One region of the Actinomadura fulvescens genome, then DNA from elsewhere that is predicted to be linked to it. Evidence: riboswitches for the same ligand, from Rfam matches in the RefSeq annotation. Region 1 holds a riboswitch; each other region holds the start of a gene.
What was found. A riboswitch is a leader RNA that binds a small molecule or an ion and turns the genes downstream of it on or off. The one in region 1 is predicted to bind cyclic di-AMP.

Region 1 (9,477 bases):
CATGCTGATCGAGTGCGACGGCTGCCAGGTGCGCGGCACGGGGTGCGGCGACTGCGTGATCACGACCCTGCTGGCGGCCCCGGCCCAGCCCGGCGCGGGCGACATGGTGGACCTCGACGTCGACGAACGGCGCGCGCTGCAGGTGCTGGCCGATCTGGACATGGTGCCACCGCTGCGGCTGGCCCTTATCCGTACCCATACCCACGCCCGCGACCGCGCTTCGTGATCACACGGTCACCATACGCACGAATAGCCGACCGAGCTTGATGAATACTGACGATTCGGTTGTGACTCCTGTGGCCCCTCGCTAATGTCATCCGCTGAATAGCGGACGAGAGGGGCAATTCCGACCGTGGCCAGTGAACGCAGCTCCCGGCGGCTGATGGCGACCGCATGCCTCGCCGTGACGACCTCCATGGCGCTGCCTGTGGCTCTGCCCACGCCGGCCGCCTATGCCGAGCCCAAACCGAGTGCGAGCCAGGTCCAGAAGAAGCTGGAAAAGCTCAACGAGCAGGTCGAGCAGCTGGTCGAGAAGTACAACCAGGTCGCTGAGGACCTCAAGCGCGCCAAGAAGAAGCTCCAGGCGACGCAGAAGGCCAGCCGCGACGAGGAGACCGCGTTCGAGACGCTGCGCACCAAGATCGCGCAGATGGCGGCCACCGCGTACAAGAACGGCGAGACCGGCGACGTCGCGGGCTTCATCGGCAGCGGCGACCCGCAGGCCGTGCTCGACCAGGCCGCGGTGTTCTCCCACCTGTCCCGCAACCGCAACTCCGAGCTGGGCCAGTTCCTGGCCGCCGCGCAGCGGGTCCGCCGCGAGAAGGCCCAGGCCCAGCGCGCCTACGACGAGGTCGCCGCCAAGGCCAAGGAGCTGAGGACGCGGAAGGCGACCGTCGAGAAGTCGATCAACCAGCAGAAGAAGCTGCTGAAGAAACTCGGCGTGCGGCCCGACAAGCCCGGCACCGGCGGTGGCGGCTCCGGCGGCAGCTACAAGGGCCCGGCGAGCGGCTCGGCGCGCGTCGCTCTCAACTTCGCCTACAGCAAGCTCGGCACGCCCTACCAGTACGGCGGCACCGGGCCGAGGTACGACTGCTCCGGCCTCACCATGAGGGCCTGGGAGGCCGCCGGGGTCAGCATCACCCGGACGACCAACTCGCAGTACGCGGCCACCAAGCGGGTCGCCAAGAGCGACATCCAGCCCGGGGACCTGCTGTTCTTCCGCAGCCTCGGCCACGTCGGCCTGTACGTGGGCAACGGCCAGATGATCCACTCGCCGCGTACGGGCAAGAACGTCGAGATCGTCAGCATCACGTCGGGCTACTACGCCTCGACTTACTACGGCGCTGGGCGGCCCTGACGGGCCCGTGAGCAAGCCCACACGAGGAGCGGACCAGGTCTGACCTGGTCCGTTCTGTTTTGTCGGGGATTTGCATTCGCATGACCTTTTGATACTTTGAGCCCACCTTCGGTGCCTACCAGGCGCCGCAAGGCCCCCGACGCCCCCGGGCGTCACAGGAGGCACGGCACCCCCCAGGTGCCGCTCCCCCGCGCGGCACCTTCCAGGTGCCGCCGCCGGTGCGACGCCCTCCACGCGCCGCACCTGGTCTCCGCCGAACGGAGACCGGCCGGCCCGACCGCACCGTGCGCACGCTCAGCAGGCTCGACGAGCATGGCGTGCATGGCGCCAGCGAGCGCGTCACGGCGGTTCAGTCCAACGGGCTCCGGCCACCGAGCGAACGCCCCTTCGAGGCCGCTCGTCCCAACCAAATCAGCGCCGCGCTTTCGCACGCGGGACACAGGGTCCCGCGCACGGGCCTCATCACGCCCAAGGATCGCCGCGGCAGCGCCGAGTCCGCCATCGCGCGGAGCCGGGGACCCACACATCGGCGGCCCGTCCTGTCCGGACCGGCCCCGACCGGGGTGAATCGGCGCGCCCTCCCTTCGATCCCCTCGAACGGGCGCACCGTAGGGCAACTTCCACGCCCGAACCCGTCAGCTAACCCGGTAGGCGTCTGGAAGAAGGAGATTCCCCTGTCCAGCAACGCTGTCAGCCCCACGATTCGTCGTGTCCGCCTCGCCGGTGGTCTCGTGATCGCCACCGCGGTGGTCACACCCCTGGTGGCGGCGGTCCCGGCCCCCGCCGCCGAAGCGGCCAAGGCCGTACCCGTGGCCAAGGTCGTCAAGCAGGCCAAGAACAAGTCGTGGGCCGAACGCCAGAAACTGGCGCAGAAGGCCCTCAAGGCGGCCCACAAGAAGAAGGGCAAGCCGTACCGCTACGGCGCGGCGGGCCCGAACGCCTTCGACTGCTCCGGCCTGGTCCAGTGGTCCTACCGGAAGGCCGGCGTCAAGCTCCCTCGCGTCACGACCGCCCAGTACCGCGCCGTGAAGAACAAGGTGTCCTGGAGCAAGCTCGCTCCCGGTGACCTCGTCTTCTTCCACGGCAAGGGCCACGTGGGCATGGTGTCCAAGCGCAAGGGGAGCAAGGTGTGGATGATCCACGCCCCCAACTCCGGCAGTCACGTGAAGGTCGTCAAGCTCAACGGCTACCGCAAGAAGACCTTCTCGGGCGCGGTCCGTCCCTACTGATCCCGAATCGGTCCCGCGTCTGAGCGGGACCATCCCCTGACGGGCGCGGCCGTCCTCCCCCGGCGGCCGCGCCCGGTCTCCCCTCCCCTCACCGAAACCCTCAGGTCGTCTTCGACGGCCACCGCCGAATCCGCATCAGCGGAACCGGGGACCCACCGTCGCGGCTGCCCGCGTTCCTCCGTTCCTCAACGGACGGACGCAGCGCGCCCGACATGCCATCCCGCAGCCCCCACCCTCCGCCCATCAGCGGACGGGCTGCGCCCGGCAGACCGTTGCGCAGCCCCACCCTCCACCGGACGGGCTGCGCCCGGCAGTCCCTTTGGGGTGAATCGGCCTCTTCGCAGGCCGTAGGGCAGCTTCCACGCCCGAACCCGTCAGCTAACCCGGTAGGCGGCATGGAAGCCAAGGAGAACCCCCTCGTGGCAGGCAAGCACCGCAAATCCAGCCCCCTGGTCATCACCCTGCGGACCACCGGCGGCATCGTCGCCGGAGCGGCCGTCATCGGCGCGGCCACCGTGACCGCCCAGGCCGCCATCGACGCGGCCCCCGCCGGGACGTCCGTGGCCAAGCCGCCGAGCGCCGCCGCGGCGGCCTCGGTCGGCGCCGAACCGTCGCGCAAGGCCCGCGCCTCGCACAACGTTCCCGAGAAGCTCTCCGGCGACGCGAGCAAGTCCGCCACCGCCCCCAAGGCCGCCACGGCCACGCAGGCGCCGGTCAAGGCCGAGCCGAAGAAGCCCACCGCCGAGGACGCCATCGAACTGGCCAAGTCCCAGGTCGGCATCAGCGAGAACGGCAACGGCGAGACCAAGTTCCAGGACTGGTACATGACCACCGACCGCGCCAAGGAGACCCTGGCGCGCGACGGCGGTGACCTTGAGGGCTACAACGACGCCCAGTGGTGCGACATGTTCGTCTCCTGGATCGGCGAACGGCTCGGCTTCAGCCACGGCATCGGCAGCGACGCCTGGACGGTCGAGCACGCCAAGTGGTTCGAACAGCAGGACCGCTGGGGCGACGAGCCCAGGCCCGGCGCCATCGTCTTCTTCAACTGGGGCGGCTCGGAGAACATCGACGACATCGAGCACGTCGGCATGGTCATCAAGGACAACGGCGACGGCACCGTGCAGACCGTGGAGGGCAACACCTCGGACGCGGTCCTGATCAAGGAGCGGTCGGCCGACCAGATCGTGGGCTACGGCTACCCCGACTACGCGGAATGATCGGCTCGGCGCGGGCCGCGGGGCCGGGTCAATAGGATCGGCCGCATGGAAGACGACCGGCCCGGCTCGGCCCCGGACGACCCGCCCGGCCCGCCGCCGGACGACCGGCCCGGTGGCGTGCCACGCCGCCGGGCCGTCGCGCTGATCGTCCTGGCCGCGACCGCCTGCGCCCTGGCGGCGGCCGGGGTCACCGTCCGCGGGGACGCCTCCCCGCGTGACGCCGCCGCGACGGCCCCGGTCGCGGGCGTCCCCGACACCCGCGCGGTCGAGACCGTCCTCGCCAACCGCGCCGCGGCCGTACGCGAGCACGACCGTGCGCGCTTCCTCGCCACCGTCGCCTCCGCCCCCGCGGCCTACCAGGAGGCGCAGGCCAGGGTCTTCGACAACCTCACCAGGCTGCCGCTGGAGTCCTGGCGTGAACGGTACGAGGCGATCGAGCCGCCGGGCCCCTCCGGCGCCCCCGCCGTGCGGATCAGCCTCCACTACAAGCTGCGCGGCTTCGACCGCGGCCCGGTCGCACGTACCCGGTATCTCACGTTCGCCGCCCGCTCGGGCAGCTGGGTGATCGTCGGCGATGCCGCCGGCCGTGGCCTGCGCGACGAGGCCGAGATCTGGGACGGCGGCCCGCTGACCGTCCGGCGCGGCCGCGGCGGGCTGGTCATCGGGGACGCCCCCGGCCTCGACGGCATCGCCCGGCGCCTGGCCGCGGCCGTGCCCGTCGTGACCGGCGTGGTCGGCTCGGACTGGCCCCGGCGTGCGGTGGCGCTCGTCCCCGCCGATCCGGCCCTGGCGGCGTCCCTGGTCGGCGACACCCAGCACCTCAAGGACATCGCGGCCCTGGCCACGGTGGCGCCCTCGGCGACCGGCGGGCGCGGCGAGGACCGCATCGTCGTCTCGGCGGACACGTTCGGCCGCCTGAACGCCCTCGGCCAGAACGTCGTCCTCACCCACGAACTGACCCATGTGGCCACCGGCGGCGCCCGCGACGGCCGCACGCCGCTGTGGCTCATCGAGGGTTTCGCCGACTACGTCGGCTACCGCGACACCAAGGTGAGCGTACGGTCGGCGGCGCGCGAACTGCACCGGGAGATCGCCGCGGGCCGCACGCCCGCCGCCCTCCCCGGCCGCGCGGCGTTCGACGGCACCTCCCCACGGCTGTCGCAGGCCTACCAGGAGGCGTGGCTCGCCTGCCGGATGATCGCCGACCGGTACGGTGAACGTGAACTCGTCCGGCTCTACCGCGCCGCCGGGCGCCGGCCCGAGGCGGCCGCCCTGCGCGAGGTGCTGGGCGTCACCACCGCCCGCTTCACCGCCATGTGGCGCGACTACCTGCGCGAGGAGCTGCGTTGACCGAGCCGGAGCACAAACCCGCCCCAGAGCCGCCTGCGGCGGAAGTGGTGGTGGGGCGGGGTGGTAGGACGAGGGACATGCGGCGGTCGCGGATCGCCGCGGCGATCACTGCCGCCGTGCTCTTCGCGGCCGTCGGGGTGATCCTGGCCGTGACCACGCCGTGGCATCCGATTCCCGAGCACGTGCCGGGCGGTTCGGTGGCCGCCGATCCCGCGCTGGACTTCACGCCCGCCGAGATCGAGCGTTCACGCGCGTTCGACGCCGCCCTCAACCCGCCCGCGTACGCGCGGTTCGTGCTCGGGCTCGCGCTGGTCCTGCTCCTCGGCCTCACCCCGCTGGGTTCCCGGCTCATCGCCTGGACGACCGCGCGGGTCCGCCGGTGGCCGCTGCGGGTGGTCGGCGCGGCACTGGTCCTCACGGCCGTTCTCCGGCTGGCCCGGCTGCCGTTCTCCATCTGGAGCGAGTCGGTGCTGCGGCGGTACGGCCTGTCCACGCAGAGCTGGCCGGAGTGGCTCGTGGACCAGGCGAAGTCGCTCGGCGTCACGTGGGCGATCTGGTCGATCGCGCTCGTGCTGCTGTACGGGCTGCTGCGGCGCTTCCCCCGTTACTGGTGGACGGGAGCGGCGGCGGGCGGCTTCGCGCTCGTGCTCGCGGTGTCGTTCGCCTACCCGGTCGTGGTCGAGCCCGTGTTCAACAAGTTCCACTCGCTGCCGGCGGGGAAGCTCCGGACCGACCTGCTGGCCATGGCCGAGCGTGACGGCGTGCCGGTGGAGGACGTGCTGGTCGCGGACGCCTCCCGGCGTACCACCGCGCTCAACGCCTATGTCTCCGGCTTCGGCTCCACGCGGCGCATCGTCGTGTACGACACGCTTCTGAAGTCCCCGCCCGAACGCATCGAGTCGATCGTGGCGCACGAGCTGGGGCACGCCAAGCACAAGGACGTCCTCCACGGGACCCTGATCGGCGCTCTGGGCGTGGCGGGCGCCGTGTGCCTGCTCCAGCTCCTCATGACCTCGCCCGGCCTGCGGCGCCGCGCCCAGGCTGGGGAAAGCCTGGCCGACCCTCGTTCCGTGGCGCTGCTGCTGGCCCTCGTCACCGTGGCGTCCACGCTCGGCGGCCCCGTGCAGAACCTCATCAGCCGCCACATCGAGGCCCGGGCCGACGCGCACGCCCTCGACCTGACCCGCGACCCGGAGACGTTCGTGACGATGCAGCACGAGCTGTCCGTGCGCAACATCTCCGACCTGCGGCCGGACGCCCTCGAATACCTGCTCTGGGTCTCCCATCCGGCGGGCCCTGAACGCATCGCGATGGCGCGCTCCTGGGCCAGGCAGAACCACATGCCGGAGCCTTCACCGCTCACCCGCCGCTGACTGGGCAGGCGAGTGCCGGTCTGCGATCACCCTGGCTCGGGCAGGCGAGTGCCGGTCTGCGATCAGCCTGGCTCGGGCAGGCGAGTGCCGGTCTGCGATCAGCCTGGCTGGGCCGGGCGCGTGCCGGTGCTGGTCGGCGCGGTGTCGGTCAGCGGGCCGCCGGACGACGAAGGCGACGTCGTGGGCTTCGGCGCGGGAGAGGTCTTCGGGGAGAGCGGCACGGGGTTCGCGCCGCGCGGGCCCACGTGCAGCGTCTGCTTGAGTGCGCTGCCCTTCGCCCAGTCCGCCCAATCGAGCTGCCAGAAGCCCCAGCCGTTCTCCGGCTCCAGCTCCCGCGCGGTGCCCGTGATCTTCACCGGGTCGCCCCGGTAGACCAGGTCGTAGAACCAGGAGGCGTTGCCCGGGCTGATGTTGACGCAGCCGTGGCTGACGTTGCTGTTGCCCTGGCTGCCGACCGACCAGGGCGCGCTGTGGACGTACTCGCCGCTGTCGGAGATGCGCACGGCCGAGTAGACCGTCTGGCGGTAGTAGCCGGGGCAGCCCGGCCCGCAGCCGACCGTGGACGAGTCCATGATGACGGGGCTGCCCTTGTCCATGGTCAGGTGGTCGCCGTTGGTGGTGATGTACTTGCGGACGCCGCCCATCCCCATGCTGACCGGGATCGTGCGCTTGAGCCTGCCGTTCACCCGGACCCACATCTGGTGCGAGTTCTCGCTCGCCTTGATGATGTGCTCGTCACCGACCCGGAAGTCGAGGTTCTTGTCGTCGGTGCCGTACAGGCCGCCGGCGAAGCGCACCCCGCTGAGGTGGGCGCGGAAGCTCACCTGCGTGTGCCGCGGCCAGTACTTCCTGGTGCGGAACACCACCCGCTGGTCGTCGAACCAGTGCCAGGCCCCCTCGACGGCCTTGGAGGAACGCAGCTCCAGCGCCCGTTCCACCGCGGCCCGGTCGGCGACCTCCTCGTCGAAGTTCAGGATGATCGGCATCCCGACCCCGACCGTCTCCTTGTGCGAGGGCGCCTCGACCGTGGTCGCCATCGCCTTCTTGGGCTTGGCGGTGGTGAACCGGCTCGTCACAGTCTGGGTCTTGCCGTCCCGGCCGAGCGCGGTGGCGGTGACCTTGTACTTGCTGGCGGGGTCGAGCGTCCAGCGCGAGCGCCACCCGGTCCGGTCGGCGTTGAGGTCGCCCTCGACCTCCTCGCCGCCGGTGCTGACGGTAACGTTCTCGATCGTCCCGTTCTGCGCCTGTATCCCGATCGCGCTGTCCGGACGCAGCGAGGCGGTGCCGTCACCCGGGCTCACCGAGAGTTTCACGGCATCCCTGCCGTCGGTCAGGCCGCCGTCCGAGCACCCGGCGACCCCGGCCGCCATCGTCATTGCGATCACGGCGGCGGTGGCACGGCGTTCGCGCCCTGCCGTTACTGAGACGCCGACCTGCACCGTCAAACCCCCGGACATCACTCTCTGCATGGCTGTGTGTCCGTACGGTGACACGCCGGACGCGTTCCATTATGAAGGGGCCGGTGCTCGCATGCGCGCGATCACCGGCCCCTCTGGGAAACCTTTGCCACTCAGTGGGAGAAATGACCCCTGTAGTACTCGAAGACCAGACCGATCGAGGTCATGATCGTCGCCGCGCTGCCCAGGATCACCAGCCACCAGCCGAAGACCACGCCGAGCGTGACCAGCGCCGCCGACAGCGCCAGGAACAGCGGCCACCAGCTGTGCGGGCTGAAGAAGCCCAGCTCGCCGGCGGCGTCGGCGATGTCACCCTCGGGGTCGTCCTCGTACAGCGGGCCGCCGTTGGCGCTCTCCAGCCGCCGGACCGTGAAGTGGATGTAGAACCCGATCAGGCCGGCCAGGCCGACGGCCAGGGCCATCGCCGTGGTGCCGGTCCAGTCCTTGGACCAGAGCCAGTAGACGACGTCGGTGGCGAGGAAGAACACCGCGCACCCGTAGAACATGAACGCCTGAACGCGCATCGGCTAGTCCTCCCCCTTCAGCACGCCGGCCGCCGAGCCGCCCGCGCCGGCACCCGCGAGCTCGCCCTTGGCACCCACGTGCGGGTGGTGCAGGTCGAACGCCGGCCGCTCGGAACGGATCTTCGGGATCGAGTTGAAGTTGTGCCGCGGCGGCGGGCAGGACGTCGCCCATTCAAGCGACGAGCCGTAGCCCCACGGGTCGTCCACTTCGACCTTCTTGCCCTTCTTCGCCGTGATGTAGACGTTGTAGAAGAAGGGCAGCAGCGAGCAGCCGAGGATGAACGAGAAGATCGTCGAGACCTGGTTCATCCCGGTGAACTCGCTGGCGTAGTCGGAGTACCGGCGCGGCATGCCCGCGGCACCCAGCCAGTGCTGGATGAGGAACGTGCCGTGGAAGCCGATGAACAGCAGCCAGAAGTGCACCTTGCCGAGCGTGTCGTTCAGCATCTTGCCGGTGAACTTGGGCCACCAGAAGTAGAAGCCGGCGAACATCGCGAACACCACGGTGCCGAACACCACGTAGTGGAAGTGCGCCACCACGAAGTAGGAGTCCGACAGCTGGAAGTCCATCGGCGGCGAGGCCAGGATGACGCCGGTGAGACCACCGAAGAGGAAGGTCACCAGGAAGCCGAGCGACCAGAGCATCGGCGACTCGAAGGTCAGTTGTCCTCGCCAGATCGTCCCGACCCAGTTGAAGAACTTCACCCCCGTGGGCACCGCGATCAGGAACGTCATGAACGAGAAGAACGGCAGCAGCACCTGGCCGGTCACGAACATGTGGTGGGCCCACACGGTGATGGACAGCCCCGCGATGGTGATCGTCGCGAACACCAGGCCGATGTAACCGAACACCGGCTTGCGGCTGAACACCGGGAGGATCTCCGTCACGATGCCGAAGAAGGGCAAGGCGATGATGTAGACCTCCGGATGCCCGAAGAACCAGAACAGGTGTTGCCAGAGCAGCGCG
Region 2 (9,477 bases), on a different contig from region 1:
GGGCGCTGGAGTACGCCATGCCGCCCACCGGCGGCATGGGCGCCGGCATCGACCGCATGATCATGGCATTCACCGGCCGAAACATCCGCGAGACGATTCTCTTCCCCCTGGTCAAGCCCGAGTAACGGTCCCTGGGTGACCGGCCGTGATCGCCACAGGCGTACGGCCGGTGTGGAAGGTGCTCCTCACTCCAGGGACATCAGGCGGACTCACGGATGACGAGCTCGGGCGTTAGTACTACCTGACGGTGGCGGTGGCGCTTGCCCTCGGCGGCTTCGGCGAGGGCGAGCTCCGCGGCCTCGTGGCCGAGCTCCCGGCGCGGCTGGCGGATGGTGGTCAACGGGACCGCGGCACTGGTGGCCAGCTCGATGTCGTCGTAACCGATCACGGCGACGTCCTCCGGGACCCCCACGCCGAGCCGCAGCAACTCGTTGATCAGCCCGATGGCGAGCAGATCGTTGGCGCAGAAGACGCCGTTCGGCAACTCGGGGAGCTCCATCAGCCGCCGCGCCGCCGCGCGGCCCTCGGTCGGCGTCAGCGCGTTCTGGGTCAGCGTGACGAGCTCGCCGCCACCGGCCTTGGCCAGCGTGCGGGCCGCGCCGTTGCGGCGCTCGACACAGGGCAGCGGCTCGGGGAGGCCGGTCACGAACGCCAGGCGTTCTCTCCCGAGGCCGAGCAGGTGGCCGGCGGCGATGTCCCCGCCCGCGACATGATCGACCTGGGCGAAGCAGACGTCGGGAGCCGAGTGGTCGAGGAGCACCACGGTCATGCCCGAGGCGCGCAGCCGGTCGATCTCCGTCGCGCCCAGGCCCACCGGAATGATCAGCACGCCGGCGGCCCGCTGCTCCTCCAGCAGTTCGAGGATGCGGCGCTCCTTCTCCGCGGAGTGGTCGCTCGTCAACCACAGCGCGTCATGGCCCGCCTCGTTCAGCGCCATCTCCGCACCGCGGGCGACGTCGGTGGCGTAGGGATTGGTCAGGTCCTCCACGACGATTCCGAACGCGCGGGCACGCCCCGCGTCGGCCTGACGGAGCCGTCTGGCGGACTCATTGCGGACGAATCCGAGTTCCTCGATCGCCGCACGTACGCGATCACGGGTGGCTTCGGCCACGAGATCTGGCCGGTTTAGGACATTCGAAACGGTCCCAACTGAGACTCCGGCACGTCTCGCGACTTCCCGAATACTGGTGGGCGGCAACTCACTCCTCGTCGACCCCGGATCTGTTTACGCAGGTAATCGAGCTTCGCCTGCGAGCCCCCGTGAGATCCATCACGGTTGGTAGCCATACAAGCACACAAAGTGCCCAATCGGCGCTTGACGGGCCGGATCCGGCCGCCTAGCGTTCCGAGCCGAAGCGTAGCTTGAAACGATTCACGATCATCGTTGGCTTACGGGTCGGCGGATCGGACGAGAAGGGATGGGGCTGCAGTGGCTGGCGATCATGACCCGTCCCCGCACGAGACGTTCCCCACCGGTGCACGGCCGTCCACGTCGTCGTGGACGGTTCCGTCGCGCCCGAAGGTTTGTCCTCGTTCGGTTGGCCAACGAGTGAATCGTTACCCGGAGTTCCCGCACGGCGCCCCGCAATCGACCTATCGGCCACCTCCGGCCAAGCATGCGAGACAGAAAAGGAAATAGATGATCTAAGTCCGGTGGCTCCGGACCCGGCAACCCAACGCGTACAGATCGAGGCCTACCCGTGCCTGTGCAGCGGACGGCTGCATCCCCGCGGTCATCACCACGGACGAGGGAGGACGGAGTGGAACAGGCCACACTCGCACGTCGTGGCACTGACGATCTGCGATTGAACGAGGAGGAGATCAAGCTGCTCGCGCAGATCGCCAGCGGTGTCACCGCCGATGTGGCGGCACGCAAACTCGAGCTGAGCGCGCGGACGTTGAGGCGGCGTCTGCGCACGATCTGTGATCGGCTCGAAGTCAACACCCCTATCGAGGCCGTGGTGTGGGCGGCCCGAAGGCAACTCATCTGAGCAGTCCGGTAGCGAGAGAAGAACTCCGTCCGTCCCCGCAGCGGCGACGCCGACGTCCTGACAGGTAGGTCCCTGCAGGCGGCGTCGCCGCGGACGAGGTTCGTCAACAGGCGGCGGCCACGGGGGGACGCCGCGCTACCGAAGGTTGCGTTCTGCGCAGCACGCCCCATTCAGCAACCGCCCCACAGCGGCGCACCGCGCCAGCGGGATCCCACCGCGGCGCGTTCTCCACGGACCTGCAACATCGGCGGAGCGCTGCGTAGAGGCGCCACCGGAGTACAGCGCCAGCGGAATGCCCTGCGGCGCGTCAGCGGCGCGTCCCATCGACAGCGCCGCGCGCCAGCGGTGTGCTGCCCGGGCGGCGCGCTGCGCCGGTGGAGTGTTGCGCGGGCGGACGTGCTGCGTCAGTGGTGTGGTGCGTAGGCCCGGCCGGCCGGACTGAACAGACGGAGCGCCGCCTAAGCGGCGCGCCGTGCCGACGCGTTGGCAGTGTGTTCCATCGGTGGCGTGTCGCGTCAACGGGTTGCTGTGCGGAGGCCGTGCTGCGTCGGCTGAGCGTTGCGTAGACGGAGTCTTGCATCAGCGGTGTGTTGCGCCGGGCGGGGTGGCGCTTGGGTGGTGTGGTGTTGGTGGCGGGTCGTGTCAGGCTACGCGGACGGCGCCGGCGTAGGGGCGGCCTTCCAGGGGTGAGATTTTGACGACGTCGCCGGTCTGGGGGGCGTGGAGGAACTTGCCGTCGCCCACGTACATGCCCATGTGGTGCAGGTCGCTGTGGAAGAAGACCAGATCGCCCGGCTGGAGCTGGCTGCGGGAGATGTGTGTGCCCGCGTTCCACTGGCTGCCGGTGTAGTGCGGAAGGCTGATGCCCACCTGCTTGTAGGCCCACATCGTCAGGCCCGAGCAGTCGAACGTGGACGGCCCGGCGGCACCCCAGACGTAGGGGCGGCCGATCTTGCCCATTGCGTAGCGGAGGGCTTGGGCGGCCTTGCCGGTACCTACGACGGGCAGCTTGGAGAGCTGCGTGGGGTCTTTCTTGACCAGGCGGCCACGGACCTTCTCGTAGAGAGAAGTGACCTTCTTGCGCTGGGACTCAAGCTGGGCGCGGAGCTGAGTGACCTGCTTGGCGCGCTCCTCGGCGGCCTTGCGCGCGCGCTGTGCGGCCTGCATGGCCTGCATCAGGCCCTGTACGCGCGTTCCGTCCTGGGTCGCGAAGTAGTGGAGGGTAGCGGCCTGGTCGAGGAGGCGCTGGGGGTCCTGGGAGGCGACGAAGGAGACCGTCGGGTCGGCGCCGCCCTGCATGTAGCTGGTGGCGGCGAGGCTGCCGACCTTCTCGCGGACGCCTTCGAGCGCCTTCTCCTGGCGTTTGGCGTTGTCAGTGGCGACCTTCGCGGCACGCTGCGACTGCTGGAGCTTCACCTTGAGGCCGTTGTACTGCTCGGTCAGCTGCTCGAGCTGGTCGGCGAGCTTGTACGCCTGGGTCCTGAGCTCCTTGGTGGAGGGCTCGGGGTCGGCGTGCGCCGGGAGCGCTGGAACGGCGGTGGCAATGATCGCGGCGGCGAGGGCGACGGCCCCCGCCTTGCTCCGTGAAAGACGGGCAGAGCGCGAAAGGGACGCAGGGCGCAATGGCTCCACTCATTCTCCTCTCCTCGTCCGCCTACCGAGTTAGCTGACGGGTTCGGGCCGGAGCAGCCCTTCCGCGGATGTGCGCGGTCAGCCGCGCGGATGCGGATTCACCCCAGTCGGTGTCGGTCCGAGGGTCATCCCCACGAACCCTCCGAAAGTGGGTTCCCGGCTCCTCGGAACGCTGGTTCGCGGCCCGTGGATTCGGCGGTTCGGCCACCATGATGCGGTGGCCGATGTCAGCGCAGGAGACTAACGGAGTCGGCCTTCGATGCCAACCAGAACATGCGAAATCGCGGGTGCGCCCTGAGTGATAGCCCCGGGGTCAGTGTGGCTTACGTCACCCCCGAGACAGGGGTGTGGTCGTTTTTGTCTAGTCACCCGCGTGCGCTACCTACGGTAAGGGTGCGTCCACTCCAGGTAAAGGCCGCTGGTTCGATAATGTCGCCTGTTTGTGGAAGTAGTGATCCGGCGAGCCCGTACCGCCGATGTGCAGGAGATCCGCCGGTTGGTCGACATGTACTCCGGTCCGGGGCGTCGGCTGCTCAGGAAGACCACGGTGACGCTGTACGAGGACGTGCAGGAGTTCTGGGTGGCCGAGGACCGGCAGGGAGAGCCGCAGATCGTTGGCTGCGGCGCGCTGCACGTGATGTGGGAAGACCTGGCCGAGGTGCGTTCGGTCGCGGTGGAGAAGGGGAACGGCGGCCGAGGCATCGGCCACCGCATCGTCAGCAAGCTGCTCGAGACCGCGCGGGACCTCGGCGTGGAACGGGTGTTCTGCCTTACCTTCGAGGTGGACTTCTTCGCGCGCCACGGGTTTCAGCCGATCCTGGGCACCCCGGTCTCGCCCGAGGTGTATGAGGAACTTCTCCGTTCGTACGACGATGGCGTGGCCGAGTTCCTGGACCTTGACCGGGTCAAGCCGAATACGTTGGGGAATACCCGGATGTTGCTTCGCCTGGAGGACTGACCGATGAGTGAATCCCCCCATCGCGGGCGGCCGCCGTACCCGCAGGCGTCGGGCCCTGGGCAACACTGGCAGGGTGGCCAAGTGCCGCCTCAGCAGTACTGGCAGGGTGGCCAGCCTCCGCCGCAGCAGCAGTGGCAGCCCGCCGGTGTGTCGCAGCCGTACTACGACGACACGGCCGAAGCGGCCGAACTCCCCCTCGCCCCGATCCTGCGCCGCGCGGGCGCGCGCCTCATCGACTACGTGCTCGTGGCGGTCTTCGGTTTCGCCCTCGTGCTGCCGGTCGCGCTCGGGGTGATCGGTCTCGACACCGCCGGGGACAAGGCCAACACCGAGGGCGGTATCTGGAACTGGCCGATCATCTTCACGCTTTTCACGGTGCTGTCGGTGCTGCCTTTCATTTATGAGGCGGTGCAGCTGGCCATGTGGGGGCGGACGCTCGGCAAGCGCGTCCTCGGGCTGGGCGTGGTCCAGGTGCGCCCTGCCGGTGAGGCGCTCACGACATATCAGGCGGTTTGGCGGGCGGCGATCAACAACGTCGCCTACCAGATCGGCGTCTTCGTCTTTCTGGCGCTCGCGGTGATGATCTGGGACTACCTGGCGTACGGCATGTTGCTCGTCTGGGCCGGCGCACTCATGGCCTACCTGTGGGCGATCTGGGACCAGCCCCTGCACCAGTCCCTGCACGACCGCATGGCGGGCACGCTAGTGATCGACGAACGCGGCCAGTACGCGGAGTACGACGAGACCGCCGAGTACGAGGCCTGACAGGCGCAGCACCGTGTCCACGTCCGAACCCCCTCCACCCCCCAACAAACCCCCTCCGTCGGGCTCGGATTCGCCCACCTCCGATCCGTCTGACTCCGTCCCACGGGATGCCGCTACGCCTGACCCGAGTCCGTCTGACTCGGACCCGCCTAGCTCCGTCCCGCCGGAGGCGGCTACCTCTGGCTCCGGCCCGGCTAGCTCCGGCCCACCGCAGGCGGCTACCTCTGGCTCGGGCTCGCCTGGCTCCGGACTGCCTGGCTCCGGACTGCCGGACGCCGTTACGCCTGGCTCAGTTCCGAATGACTCGGGCCTGCCTAGCTCCAGCTTGCCCGGCTCGCAGGAGGCAGCTGCGCCCGGCTGGGGCCTACCCGGCCCTGCCCGGCCGGAGGCGCCTCCGTCTGACTTGGGCTCGCCAGGCTCCGGACTCCCGAATGCCGCTACGCCTGCCCCGGGTCCGTCTGGTTCCGGCGCGCTCGGTTCCGGTCCGTCGGGGTCGGCTGCGTCCGGCTTGGGTCCGTCCGGTTGCGCTCCGCCGGGCGCCGCTGCGCCTGACTCGGGTCCGTCTAGCTCTGGTCCGTCCGGGTCTGGCTCGCCGGAGTCGGCTCTGTCTGGCTCGGATGCGGCTGGCTCGGACGCCGCTGCGGCGGATTTGGGTCCGTCGGGGGCTGGTGAGGGTGGGCGGGGGTTCGGGGTGGGGGCGGCTGGGCCGTCTGGTTTTGTCGGAGAGGGGACGGGCGCGTTCGGCCTAGCCGGTGCTCCGGGTAGGGCAGATGACGCGTCACCTTCGTTCTCAGGGCCGTTGGAGGGGGAGGTTTCGGTGTCCTCGGGGAGCGGCGGCTCCGTGGACGAGTCTTGGGAAGAGCCGGGCGGGACGGTGGTTACGCCCGGCGGGGGCGTTGTTTCAGTGCACTTGGTCGGTGAATACGTCGGCTCGTCCAAGCCCCGCCCCGCCGATTATGTGGCTGGGAGATCTGGGGGTGTTTCGGGGGTTCCGCCGAAGGTCGCCGCGGCCGGTATTGGCGCGGCGGTTTCCCGGGAAGGGGCCTCGTCCGTCCCTTCGGCCGCGGAGATGGAGCTCGCCGAGCCGGGGCAGAGATTGCTGGCTCGCATCGTCGACACGCTCGTGGTCGGGTTGCCGGTCGCGATGGTCGTTCGGGAGGCCTTCCCCGGGCAGGAGGCCGACATCGTCTTGCCGCCGGCCGTCGCCGGGGTCCTCTTTCTTTATGAGTGGCTTCAGCTCGCCCTGTGGGGCCGCACGATCGGCAAGCGCTTCGCCGGCATCGAGGTCGTACGAATGGATTCCGGCAAACCGGGCGTGTGGCGTGCCTTCCAGCGCGCGGTGGCGTACTCGGGCCCGATCGCGCTGAGGCCGGTGGCGATCCTGGGCGTTCTCGCGGGCCTCTTCTGGGTCGCGAACGTGGCGGCAATGTACGAAGGAGGGCAACGCCAGGCCCTTCATGACCGTCTTGTCGGGACACTCGTGGTCAAACGTGCCAGGAACACGAGGTCTGGTCGCTGACGTCGGCTGGTATGCGGTCCGCCGCGACCGTGTGACGGCATTGACGGCTTTTCCGCTGATATAGGCATGCGTGCAGGTGCAGCGGCCGTGCTTGCACGTGCGGATGGCAACGGATTTCGTCGAGATCGTCGGGAGCGGAATCTATCCACATCCCGGCGGACGGTCCTGATCACCCGCGGGTGACGGCGGCGGGGGTGCATTCGGTCCGGTGGCGGTGGTGGTTAGTACCGTTACGTGGGGGTTAAACGATGGCTCCGGGATCGGTGTTGCCGCGTCCGTTAAGGTGGCGCCGGGCGTATTTCTCTCCCGGTTGGGCCCGTCCGGGAAAGCCGGTCGTGCGCGAATGCAAGATCGATGGCCCAGGTCAGGTGCCTCATGGTGACCCCCGTCACGTCGAAATCATCCCGTGCGCCCTGGCCGGACAATTCATGCGGGCCCCCTCCGGCGCCCCGCTGTCAGCGACTGCCTATCCGGTGGATGGCGGATTCGGTGACCATGATTACTTTGAGTTACCGGCAGGGAAGGAAACTTCATCGCGAGTGTTGAATTGTCATCGGTCGACTTCGCGGTATATCTTTGTCAACCGAATGCAGTTTGCTCCAGCTGAAAGGTCTGTCCCCATGGCACAGAAGGTTCAGGTGCTTCTCGTCGACGACCTCGACGGTGGCGAGGCGGACGAGACCGTGGCGTTCTCGCTCGACGGCGCCTCCTACGAGATCGATCTCAGTAGCGCCAACGCAAAGAAGCTGCGGGATTCTCTGCAGCCGTTCGTGGAGAAGTCGCGTAAGGCCGGCACCGTGCGTCGGCGCCGTCCGCGCGGTGCGTCCAGCCGCGAGCGGAGTGCCGACATCCGCGCCTGGGCCAAGCAGCGCGGCATCAAGGTCAACGAGCGTGGCCGTATCCCGCAGAACGTTGTCGAGCAGTACGAGGCGGCTCACTGACCCACCTCGCTTCGGCGGCCCGCCCCGACAACGGGGGCGGGCCGTTCGCTTCTGGCGTAGCGTTCGGTGGATTGCGACGCCCGCGAGGAGGTAGACAGGCCTCATTCGGCTAATCCGTCCCTGTACGGCATGAATGACCCCCCTTGCCGTGAACGACCTGCTGAAAAGCCCCGTTCGCTTGCGGCGTAGCGGGAACATGACGCACCGGTGGGGTAGTTGGATGAGGATGAACAGCGCTTAGCTGGGGAACGTCTCCTGGTGGGAGTGCACCGGGTTGGCCTTCTCGGGGCGGGCTAGCATGCGGGAGGACAGGACCGGACGTTCCGGACTCTGCCCAACCGCTCTGTGAGGAGCGACGAGATGTTCGAGAGGTTTACCGACCGCGCGCGGCGGGTTGTCGTTCTGGCTCAAGAAGAGGCCAGGATGCTCAACCACAACTACATCGGCACCGAGCACATCCTCCTGGGTCTGATCCACGAGGGTGAGGGTGTCGCTGCCAAGGCTTTGGAGAGCCTGGGAATCAGCCTCGAGGCGGTGCGCCAGCAGGTCGAGGAGATCATCGGCCAGGGTCAGCAGGCGCCGTCGGGTCACATCCCGTTCACTCCGCGCGCCAAGAAGGTCCTTGAGCTGTCACTGCGTGAGGCGTTGCAACTGGGCCACAACTACATCGGCACTGAGCACATCCTGCTCGGGCTGATCCGTGAGGGCGAGGGCGTCGCAGCCCAGGTCCTGGTCAAGCTCGGCGCTGACCTCAACCGGGTCCGCCAGCAGGTCATCCAGTTGCTGCACGGCTACTCGGGCAAGGAGCCCGCGGCCTCGGGCGGCCCGACCGAGTCGGCGCCGTCGACGTCCCTTGTGCTCGACCAGTTCGGCCGCAATCTCACTCAGGCCGCCCGGGAAGGCAAGCTCGACCCGGTGATCGGGCGGGACAAGGAAATCGAGCGGGTCATGCAGGTGCTCTCCCGCCGTACCAAGAACAACCCGGTCCTGGTGGGCGAGCCGGGCGTCGGCAAGACCGCCGTCGTCGAGGGGCTCGCGCAGAAGATCGTCAAGGGCGAGGTGCCCGAGACGCTCAAGGACAAGCAGCTCTACACGCTGGACCTCGGCGCGCTGGTCGCCGGCTCCCGCTACCGCGGTGACTTCGAGGAACGCCTGAAGAAGGTCCTCAAGGAGATCCGTACGCGCGGCGACATCATCCTGTTCATCGACGAGCTGCACACGCTCGTCGGAGCGGGCGCCGCGGAGGGCGCGATCGACGCCGCCAGCATCCTCAAGCCGATGCTGGCCCGCGGCGAGCTGCAGACCATCGGCGCGACCACGCTGGACGAGTACCGCAAGCACCTGGAGAAGGACGCCGCACTGGAGCGCCGCTTCCAGCCGATCCAGGTCGCCGAGCCGTCGCTCAGCCACACCATTGAGATCCTCAAGGGCCTGCGGGACCGGTACGAGGCGCACCACCGCGTCTCGATCACCGACAGCGCCCTGGTCGCGGCCGCCCAGCTGGCGGACCGTTACATCAGCGACCGGTTCCTGCCGGACAAGGCGATCGACCTCATCGACGAGGCCGGTTCGCGGATGCGCATCCGCCGGATGACCGCGCCGCCGGACCTGCGCGAGTACGACGAGAAGATCGCCGACGTGCGGCGCGAGAAGGAGTCCGCGATCGACGCG
Region 3 (9,477 bases), 610 kb from region 1:
GTGCGGCAGACGGCGAAGCACCAGTCGGCCTCCAGCGCCAGCGACGTCCAGACCTTCTGGCCGTTGATCCGCCATTCGCCGCGGCCGGCGTCGAGCTCGGCGCGGGTCTGCACGTTGGCGAGGTCGGAGCCGGCGTTGGGCTCGGAGTAGCCCTGGCACCAGAGTTCCTCGACCGCGACGATCGGCGGGAGGAACCGCGCGCGCTGCTCCTCGGTGCCGAACGCGATGATCGTCGGCCCGAGCAGGTTCTCGCCGATGTGGCCGACGCGCGCGGGCGCGCGGGCGAGGGCGTACTCCTCGTTGAAGATCACCTGCTGTTCGACGGTCGCGCCGCGCCCGCCGTACTCCCGCGGCCAGCCCAGGCACGTCCAGCCCGCCGCCGCCAGGTGCCGTTCCCAGGCGAGCCGTTCGGCGAACGCCTCGTGCTCGCGCCCCGGTCCGCCGAGCCCCCGGGCGTGCGCGAACTCGCCCGACAGGTGGTGTTCCAGCCAGCCGCGTACCTCGGCGCGGAAGGCTTGGTCTGTCTCGTTCTGGTGCACGACCAGAACTCTACCAAACGGTTGTTAGAAAGAATGGTCAGCCCACGCGGAGCGCGAAGAGCGTCGTGTCGTCGGCGAAACGGTCGTGCCCCATGCTCCGCAGGATGTCGTCCAGCATCCGGTGCAGCTCGCCGCCGTGGCGCGCGGCGATCCCGGCCAGCTTGCCGATCTGGTCCTCCAGGTCCGTGCCGCGCCGTTCGACCACGCCGTCGGTGTAGAGCACGACCAGGTCGCCGCTGACGAGCTGGACCGTGCTCGTCCGGTACTCCATGCCGGGAAACGCCCCGAGCAGCGGATCGGGCTCGTCAGGGGCCTCCAGGAGGCGGGCCCTGCCGTCCCTGACCAGGATGGGCGGCGGATGCCCCGCACCCGCCCAGCACAGCTCGCCGCTCTCCGGATCGAAGTGCGCGATCACCGCCGTTCCCGTCGTGGCGGGGTCCAGTTCGGTCACCAGGTCGTTGAGCCAGCCGAGGAGCCGCCCCGCGTCCTCCCCCGTGTAGGCGAGACCGAGCAGGCCGTTGCGCATCCGCGCCATGTCGGCGGTGGCCGCCAGGCCGTGACCGCTGGCGTCCCCGACCGCGAACAGCGAACGCCCGCCTGGCAGCACGCGCGTCACGTACCAGTCGCCGCCTATGCGCGCCGGATTCTCGGCGGGGATGCTGCGGACGGCCGCACTGACGCCCGGCGCGCCCGCGAGCACGCGGTCGGGCGGCAGCACCGCACGGCGCAGCGTCAGCGCGACCTGCCGCTCCCGGGCCTTCTCGCCCTGCAGCCGGAGCAGGTCGCGGCGGGTCTCGGCGAGCACGCCCTCGATGGAACGCCGGCTGGTGATGTCCTGGGTCAGCGCGCTGACGCCCGTCAGCATGCCGGAGCGGTCCAGAGTCGGCTCGGCGTACAGCCACAGGTGCCGGTTCGCGCCGTCCGGCGTGCGGATGCGGTACTCGACCTGGACGGGCTCCCGCCGCCTGAGCAGGACGTGCGCCGCCTGCTCGAAGACGGGCAGGTCCGCGGGCTCGACGATCTTCGGGAAGTCGTCCGGCTCCACCGGGCCGTCCTCCTCGTCCCGCCCGTGGTTGGCGAGCATCTGCGGAGACCAGTCGAGCTCGTCGGTGGCGATGTTCCACTCGCCGAAACCGATCCTGGCGAGGCGTTCCGAGAGGTCCAGACGGCGCCGCAGGCGTTCCTCCTCGTCGTGGAACCGCCAGGTCAGGCACACACCCGTCGGCACGCGGACGCAGCGGATGCTCAGCCGGACGGTGCGCGAGGTGCCGTGCCGCACGGTGGTGTAGTCGAACGGGCCGCGCGCGAACGGCCGTCCCGTCTCCAGCACCTCGACGTAGGCGGGAAAGAGGCCGTTCAGCAGGGAGCCCGGATCGGTGCGCAACAGCCGCCGGCCGAGCAGCTCCTCCGGGCTCCGGCCGAAGATGTCCTCGGCCACGGCACCGAACGCGGCGTTCAGGAAGTCGACCACATGGCCGTCGTCGGCCCGCACCGGGACCAGCAGGCAGGCCGAGCCGAGGGCCGCGTCCAGGACCGCCTGGGCGACCGGGTCCGCGGGCGTCGCCGCCAGCAGCCGGGCGTCGGCGGCCGAGTCCTCCGCCGCCGAGTCCTCCGCGGTAAGCCTTCCCAGGGTCTCGTCGCCTGTCCTGCCGCGCCTGCCGGCGCGGGATTTGCCGGGGGCGGTGTCGCGCGCCTTGGTTTTGGCCTTGGTTTTGGCTTGGCTCTTGTCGCGGGTTTTGGGGCCTGGCTTGGCGCGGGTTTTGTCACGGGGTTCGGCGCGGGTTTTGGCGCGCGCCTTGTTGCCGGACCCGGCCGGGGGGTGGGCGACGATCAGCGTCGCCGCGTCCTCGAGTTCCAGGTCGAGGTCCCTGGCCAGCCAGATCAGGTGCTGCAGGGCCTCTCCCTCATGGCAGCCGAGCCGGTCCGCGAGCACCACCCGGGCCTCGGCCACCACCGCCCTGCCTCGCATGGCCGCCCGGAGTTCGTTCAGGTCGGGCATCTTCATCCCGATGAATCCCATCCTCAGGCACACTCCAGCAAATTCCGCGTCCCCGAAATATAGGGCCGTTCCGCGGCGACCATGCCCGAGGGAGGCCAAAGGTCTGAATTGTAGAACAAGTCATTGCATTGCCCGCTCAAACGTCAGGTCACGAATCCCCCTCGGCGGTAAAAGAGCGTGACCCCGATTCCACTCGAACGGCCGTTCCAGGCAATGTGGGCGGAAATTCACTGTCGGCTCGATGGGTTCTTCCCGCTTGCGCCGGTACACCGGATGTGTCTCGGTGGAGGAGGTCGAACAGCCGTTCCCACCGATCGAGCACGACGTCCGGGTGGAAGCGCAGCACCGAGTCGCGTGCGCGGGCGCCCATCGTCCGGCGCAGCGCGGCGTCCTCCATGAGCGTGCCGAGCGCCGCCGCGAACGCCGCCGTGTCGCCCGGCGGCACCAGCGCGCCCTCCTCGCCGTCGGTGATCAGCTCGCGGACTCCGGGGGCACAGTCGAAGGCGACCGTGGGCAGGCCGTACGCCATGGCCTCCAGCACCGACATCGGGAGGCCCTCGTCCCGGGACGGCAGCGCGAAGATCGACGTTTCGGCGAGCGCCGCCTCGATCTCGTCGGTGACGCCCCGGAACTCCACCGAGCGGGCCATCCCCCCGTTCCGGGCGCGTTCCCGCAGCTCCTCCTCCTGCGGGCCGCAGCCGTAAAGGCGCAGGCGCCACTCAGGATGGCGGAGCGCGACCTCCTGCCACGCCTCCAGCATCATGTCCAGGCCCTTCTCGTACGAGAGCCGCCCGATACAGGTGACGACGGGTGCGTCGAGCGTGGGATAGCGGCCGGGTGACACGTGCAGCGGGTTCGGCATGTGGTCGGCGTTGGTCATGCCGTCGCGCGCCCACGCGTCGGCGTCCTCGGGTGTGAGGGCGAGCATCCGGTCGACGTCGGCGAAGTACTCCTTGACCCGCCCGTACCGGGACGAGCGGCGGGTCGCCGCGTACGACTCGTGGCTCATCCCGATGACCTTCAGGCCGCGGGTCTCGGCGCACGCGACCCATTCCATCGCCCAGATCTGCGCGCAGATCACCACGGCACCCGGACGGGCGGCGGCGAACAGAGCCGAGAGCCTGCCGGCGCCTTTCCGCAGTTCTTTCGTCCGCTTGTGTTCTCGCTCGCGCGCCGCCACGTTGAGCCGTTGGCGCAGCGTTCGCGGGCGCCATTTCAGCGTCGAGGGCCGCCATCGGTCGTACAGGACCACCACGCGGTACGAGTCGTCCGGGCCGTAGTCGTGCGGCTCGGGCGCGCGGGTGATTCCGACGAGCGTGACGAAGTGCCCCCTGGCCGACAGCAGGCGCGCCAGGTGGTGCGCCCACCGCTGGAGTCCTCCGACGGCGTCGGTGTTGTTGCAGACGATGAAAACGTCACGCGGCTCGGCCACGAGGATCCCCTTGCCTGAAGAATCGGTCCACCACGGCCCGCGCGGCGGTGCCCTGGTCGTGCTCGCCGAACCGTTCGGCGAAGGCCCGGCGGCGGCCCGCGCCCGGATCGCCACCGGCGGCGAACGCCGACAGCTCGGCGACCAGCTCGTCCTCGGTGCGCGTGATCGGGCCGGGCGCGTGCCGGGTCAGGTCGAAGTAGCCGCGCCCGAACGCCACGTCCTCGGGAAGGTGGAACACCATCGGCCGGTCGAGCAGGGCGTAGTCGAACATGATCGAGGAATGGTCGGTGACGAGCGCGTCCGCGAGCAGCAACAGCGGCGTGACGTCGGGGACGGTGCCCACGTTCCGCATCGAGCCCTGGACGGCGGGAGGCAGCCGCACGGTGCTGAGGTAGTGCGGGCGGACGAGCAGCAGCAGGTCGTCCCCCAGCTCCTGCACGAACCGGTCCGGGTCGACGGGCGGGTCGAGGCCGCGGACCGGGCGGCCGTCCGGACCCGAACGGAACGTCGGCGCGTACAGCACCACCCGGCGGCCGTCGTCGTTCAGGCCGAGCCGGTCGCGCAGCGCGGCGACGTCGGCGGCGAGCTCGGGATCGTCCCGGCCCTGGGTGACCAGCGGGTCGTTGCGCGGATAGCCGACGGGCAGCAGCTCCGCGCGGACGCCCATCCCTTTGACGAGGGTGCCGACGTCGTGCTCGGACCGCACCAGGAAACAGTCATAGCGTTCGACCATGCGCTGGAGACGTTCGCGCTGGCCGCGGGTGCCGCTCTTGATGCTCGGCTGGTCGAATCCCATAGTCTTGAACGCCGATCCGTGCCAGGTCTGGATGTAGGTGGTCTCCCGGCGCTTTCTGAGGCCGTCGGGGAAGCCCTGGTTGTCGATCCAGTACTGAGCTCTGGCCAGTGCGAGGAAGTAGCTCCACGAACCCCGTTTGACGAGCGTCGCGTCAGAAGGAAAGCCGCGGGCGGACGACGCGTACGACCACACGGCGTGCACGGGGACGCCGGTTCGGCGCAGCTCGCGGTAGATGTACTTGGGGTTGTCGGAGTACTGCTCGCCGAGCTGGCTCTCGAACACCACGCTCCCGGCCCGTACCGGAAGCCTGCTGAGCACGCGGTTGAAGACGGCGACCTTGGTCTTGCGGGCGGTGAGCGTGCGCAGGACCGACCGTTCCAGCCGGCGGACGCGGGTCCAGGCGCCGCGGCCCGGCGGAGTGGCGGCGGCCCAGTGCACCGCGGCCATCGTCGCGCAGGTCAGCCTGCCGGCACCTTCCAGCTTGAACGCCAGATGGCCCGCGCCCGTGACGTACGAGCGCATGCCGTCGGCCGCGAGCCGGGTGAGACGGGGCCGTACGGGCAGAACGACCCCCTCCAGCGTCTGTCCCGTACCGGTGCCGGTGCTCTCGCCTGGGCAGGTGCTTTCTCCCGTACCCGTGCCCTCCCCCGGCCGCGTCACGATCTCCTCGCCGTCGACGTCGAGGCGAAACCGCACGTCCCAGACGGGATCGGCGAACCCGAACGGACGCAGCCGCCGCGCCGGGTCGAAGTCGGCGCGCCAGCGGAGACGGTCGCCGTCGTGGGTCACGGTGGCGGGGATGCGGCGCACCCGGGCAGGGCGGCGCCGATCGTTCAGTTCGAGCGTGCCGCTCAGCTCGGCGTTGGCGGGGACGCGCCGCAGCACGTTCAGCACATGGCCTTCGATGTGCGCGCGTCCTCCCCGCATGGCCAGGCATGTGACCGTGTTGGCGGGCGACAGCTCGCGCAGAGGCCGCTGGTGCAGGCCCAGGCCGGTGACGTCGAGGACGCGGCGGGCCAACGCGCTGTCGGCGCGGCGCGTACCCCAGAAGATCCGGCCGTCCTGTTCCCGTAGCTGGCTGCGCAGCTCCGTCCGCTTGCCCCGTCCGTACTCGGCCGCGGCGAGCGCCCCGGTCAGGTCACGCTCGCGGAGCAGGAACGCGGCGATCGCGGGGACCGGATTGGCCTCCGCGAAGACGCGCGCGTCGAGTTCCGCGAGGTAGGCGGCCGCCAGCTCCAGGAAGCCCGCGCGGTAGACGGTGTCGCGATCGCGCAGCTCGCGCAGGTAGAGCAGCAGATCGTGGTTGACGAACTTGGCGTCCTTGGCCCGTTTCAGCTCGTACGCGCCGCGCAGCCGGAACAGCGCGTCGATCCGCCGGTGGACCTCCAGCCGGTCGGCGAAGTTGGCGAGTTCGGCGCGACGGTTGGAGATCGACGGCGCGGTCACGGCCTTCGGCTCGACGAACCAGTTGTAGACGCGGTGCGGGATGAGAGCGGTGCGATCGGCCGCCAGGTAGGCCTCGGCGGTGAACAGCAGGTCCTCGTAATGCAGGCCCTCGACGAAGCGCAGCCCGTGGTCGAGGAGGAACTCGCGCCGGTAGGCCTTGTTGGTGGACAGGGTGTCGTAGAGGAGATCGGGCTTGTCATGGAGGGACCCGAAGAGCGCGCGGCGGGCGTAAAGCCACGGGTACCAGTGGCATTCCTTGGAGGGGGCGTAGGCGGTGTTGAGCAGGATTCGCGTGCAGAGGCCGGACACCAGATCGGCCCCCGTCTCCTCCGCGGCGGCGACCAGGTTGAGGCAGGCGTGCCGGTCGAGGAGATCATCGCTGTCCAGGAACATCACGTACCGGCCGCGGGCATGCTCGGCCCCGACGTTGCGCGGCCGGCCGCAGCCTCCCGAGTTGACCGGCAGGCGTACGGAGCGCACGCGCCCGGGGTGCTCGTCCGCCAGCTCGTCGGCCACCTCGCCGGTGCCGTCCGTGCTGGCGTCGTCCACGACCACCGCCTCGACCGCGCCCAGCGACTGGCCGAGCACGGACCCGACGGCACGCGGAAGCCGCGCGGCGTCGTTGTATCCGATCACGACCACGCTGACGTCCGGTCGCCCGGGCATCGAACAACTCCCTCCGCTTCATCCCATGTGCCGTGTTCCTTTCCAGAAACGCGGATCACGGGTCCAAGCAGGGGCAAAGCGTCCGAATGCTTCGTATTACCGAAGATGGGTCGAACTCGGCCAAACAACTCAAACACGCCCGAAGGCCGAAACGCCCGAAGGCGCCCGGCCGGAGCCGGGCGCCTTCGTAGCGGGGGGTCGAGTCCTGCGAGGGTCAGGACTCCTTGGAGAAGGTCAGGACTTCTTGTTGTAGTCGGCGTAGTCGGGGTAGCCGTAGCCCACGACGGACGACTTCGGCCGGACCTTCTTGACCACGGAGCTGCTGATGTTGCCCTCGACCGTGGAGATGGTGCCGTCGCCGTTGTCCTTGACGACCATCCCGACGTGGTCGATGCCGTCGATGCCGCCGGACGAGCCGTTCTGCCAGTCGAAGAAGACCAGGGCACCGGGCTTGGCCTGCTGGCCCCACTTGTTGTTCTTGTCGAGCCACCGGGCGTGCTGGACGGTGTAGGCGTCCCAGCCCATGCCCTTGACGCCGGCCTGGGCGCCGACCCACGACACGAACATGTTGCACCAGGCCGCGCCGCTGTACTCGGCGGGGTCGCCGCCGTCACGCTTGGCGGTGAGCTTGGCCTCGTTGGTCGTCATGTACCAGTCGTGGAACTTGGTCTGGCCGTCGCGGCCTTCGGTGATGCCGACCTGCTTCATGGCGACCTTGATCGCCTCGGCGGAGGTCGCGGGGGCGGCACTGGCCTTCTCGGCCTTGCTCGCGGAGACGGCCTCGCCGGACTTGCCGGACTTGCCGGACTTGCTCGCACCCTTGCGGGCGTGCTCGGGGCCGGCGACCTGGGCGTCGGCGCGGGTGTCGGCGGTGGCGTCGGAGCCGAAGGGGCTCAGGACGGCGAGCCCGAGGGCTCCGGCCAGGACGGCGCTGAGGGCGACGCCCACGATGGTGTTCGGGTCATCGGACGCCGGCTTCACGATTTTGCGATCGAGCATGAAAGAGAAACTCCCTAACTCCCATGTCGCCTACCGGGTTAGCTGACGGATTCGGGCATGGAAGAGCCCTACGGCGTTCGCGATGGAACGCCGATTCACCCCTGCAAAGTGGGTCCCCGGCTCCGCATCCGGTGAGGGGGGATGCGGACTCGGCCAGGGGCACCGCGAGCGCGGTGCCCGGCTATTCGGATGGATCTCGGAACGAAGGCGCGGAACACACGGCCGCGCGTCAAGGCCACGTCAATGGGTGGCCACCGTTCGACGATCAGGGCCTGATGCGGCTCAAGACCGGCGCAACGCATGGGGTGCGTCGCAAGATTCGGACAGAAGGTATCAAACCCTCACGAGATGGCAAATCATCACCAAAGAGGTTCTTCGAAGTGCCACATGGATCTCAACACCGACCCCCAAGGGCCCATTCCCGTTCTCCCAACAGAGCGTCAAGATTGCGTGTAAGAAGGGCATGCAGCCCCGCCAGGCAGGGGGATTTCGCATGGGCCGTGGCCCTCGTCACAGGAGGGCCGGGGCTGCGCGTGGCAGGGTGAACCCATGATCGAAGGACGCGGGGTGAAGCGCACCGTCACCCGGCTGGCCGACGGCCGCGAACTGATCTACTTCGACCGGCGGGACGACGCCGACCGGAGCGCCGCCGACGAGCGGCCGCTGCCGGGCCGCGCGGCGGCGTCGGAGCTGCGGTACGACCCGCTGCTCGACGAATGGGTCGCCGTGGCCGCGCACCGCCAGACCCGGACCTTCCTGCCGTCGGCCGACGACTGCCCGCTCTGCCCCTCCTCGCCGGGACGGCCGACCGAGATCCCGTCGCCGGAGTACGAGGTGGTGGTGTTCGAGAACCGGTTCCCCTCGTACGGCGACGGCGTCTCCGGCGGGCGCTGCGAGGTGATGTGCTTCACATCCGAGCACGGCAGGTCGTTCGCCGAACTGCCGCCTGAGCAGGTCCAGACCGTCATCGAGGCCTGGGCGGACCGTACCGCCGAGCTGTCCGCGTTCCCCGGCGTGGAGCAGGTCTTCTGCTTCGAGAACCGCGGCGAGGCGATCGGCGTCACCCTGCACCACCCGCACGGGCAGATCTACGGCTACCCGTTCGTGCCTCCGCGCACGCGGCGCATGCTGGACGTCGCGGGCCGCCACCCGGGTGATCTCTTCGCGGAGGTGCTGGCGGCCGAACGCGAGGAGGCCGTACGCGTCGTGGCGGCCAACGAGCTCTGGACGGCGTTCGTGCCCAAGGCGGCGCGCTGGCCGTACGAGGTGCACGTCTACCCGCATCGCCGCGTCCCCGACCTGCCCGCCCTGGACGGCGCCGAACGCGAGGCCTTCGGCGCGCTTTACCTGGACCTGCTGAGCCGCCTCGACCGGCTCTTCGGCATGCCGCTGCCCTACGTCTCGGCCTGGCACCAGGCGCCCGTCCGCACGGACCGCGACCTGGCCTGGCTGCACCTGGAGCTCTTCTCGGTCCAGCGCGCTCCCGGGAAGCTGAAGTATCTGGCGGGCTCGGAGTCGGCGATGGGCGCGTTCGTGAACGACGTGAGCCCGGAAGACGCCGCCCGCCGCCTCCGCGAGGCCTAGGGCGCGTTTCATAAGC

Region 2: linked by a shared signal. The riboswitch ahead of ABD333_RS23190 (NlpC/P60 family protein) and the one ahead of ABD333_RS04005 (C40 family peptidase) in region 1 are both predicted to bind cyclic di-AMP.
Region 3: linked by a shared signal. The riboswitch ahead of ABD333_RS06760 (CHAP domain-containing protein) and the one ahead of ABD333_RS04005 (C40 family peptidase) in region 1 are both predicted to bind cyclic di-AMP.

What each region holds. Positions count from the first base shown of each region.
Region 1 covers NZ_BAAATD010000001.1:848,597-858,073, reverse strand. Annotated here, with positions in the region: gene ABD333_RS04015 (hypothetical protein) at 2-226, shown strand; gene ABD333_RS04010 (C40 family peptidase) at 353-1,357, shown strand; cyclic di-AMP (ydaO/yuaA leader) riboswitch at 1,835-2,027, shown strand; gene ABD333_RS04005 (C40 family peptidase) at 2,089-2,586, shown strand; cyclic di-AMP (ydaO/yuaA leader) riboswitch at 2,867-2,994, shown strand; gene ABD333_RS04000 (CHAP domain-containing protein) at 3,006-3,806, shown strand; gene ABD333_RS03995 (hypothetical protein) at 3,852-5,156, shown strand; gene ABD333_RS03990 (M48 family metallopeptidase) at 5,234-6,529, shown strand; gene ABD333_RS03985 (L,D-transpeptidase) at 6,628-7,986, opposite strand; gene ABD333_RS03980 (cytochrome c oxidase subunit 4) at 8,100-8,510, opposite strand; gene ctaD (aa3-type cytochrome oxidase subunit I) at 8,514-9,477, opposite strand, start outside.
Region 2 covers NZ_BAAATD010000006.1:185,865-195,341, reverse strand. Annotated here, with positions in the region: gene lysX (bifunctional lysylphosphatidylglycerol synthetase/lysine--tRNA ligase LysX) at 1-125, shown strand, start outside; gene ABD333_RS23200 (LacI family DNA-binding transcriptional regulator) at 200-1,198, opposite strand; gene ABD333_RS23195 (LuxR family transcriptional regulator) at 1,761-1,991, shown strand; gene ABD333_RS23190 (NlpC/P60 family protein) at 2,634-3,623, opposite strand; cyclic di-AMP (ydaO/yuaA leader) riboswitch at 3,627-3,831, opposite strand; gene ABD333_RS23185 (amino-acid N-acetyltransferase) at 4,066-4,581, shown strand; gene ABD333_RS23180 (RDD family protein) at 4,663-5,346, shown strand; gene ABD333_RS23175 (RDD family protein) at 6,416-6,865, shown strand; gene ABD333_RS23170 (histone-like nucleoid-structuring protein Lsr2) at 7,486-7,806, shown strand; gene ABD333_RS23165 (ATP-dependent Clp protease ATP-binding subunit) at 8,167-9,477, shown strand, end outside.
Region 3 covers NZ_BAAATD010000001.1:1,462,215-1,471,691, reverse strand. Annotated here, with positions in the region: gene ABD333_RS06780 (acyl-CoA dehydrogenase family protein) at 1-539, opposite strand, end outside; gene ABD333_RS06775 (SpoIIE family protein phosphatase) at 577-2,559, opposite strand; gene ABD333_RS06770 (glycosyltransferase) at 2,687-3,970, opposite strand; gene ABD333_RS06765 (bifunctional glycosyltransferase/CDP-glycerol:glycerophosphate glycerophosphotransferase) at 3,954-6,878, opposite strand; gene ABD333_RS06760 (CHAP domain-containing protein) at 7,113-7,877, opposite strand; cyclic di-AMP (ydaO/yuaA leader) riboswitch at 7,891-8,042, opposite strand; gene galT (galactose-1-phosphate uridylyltransferase) at 8,445-9,461, shown strand.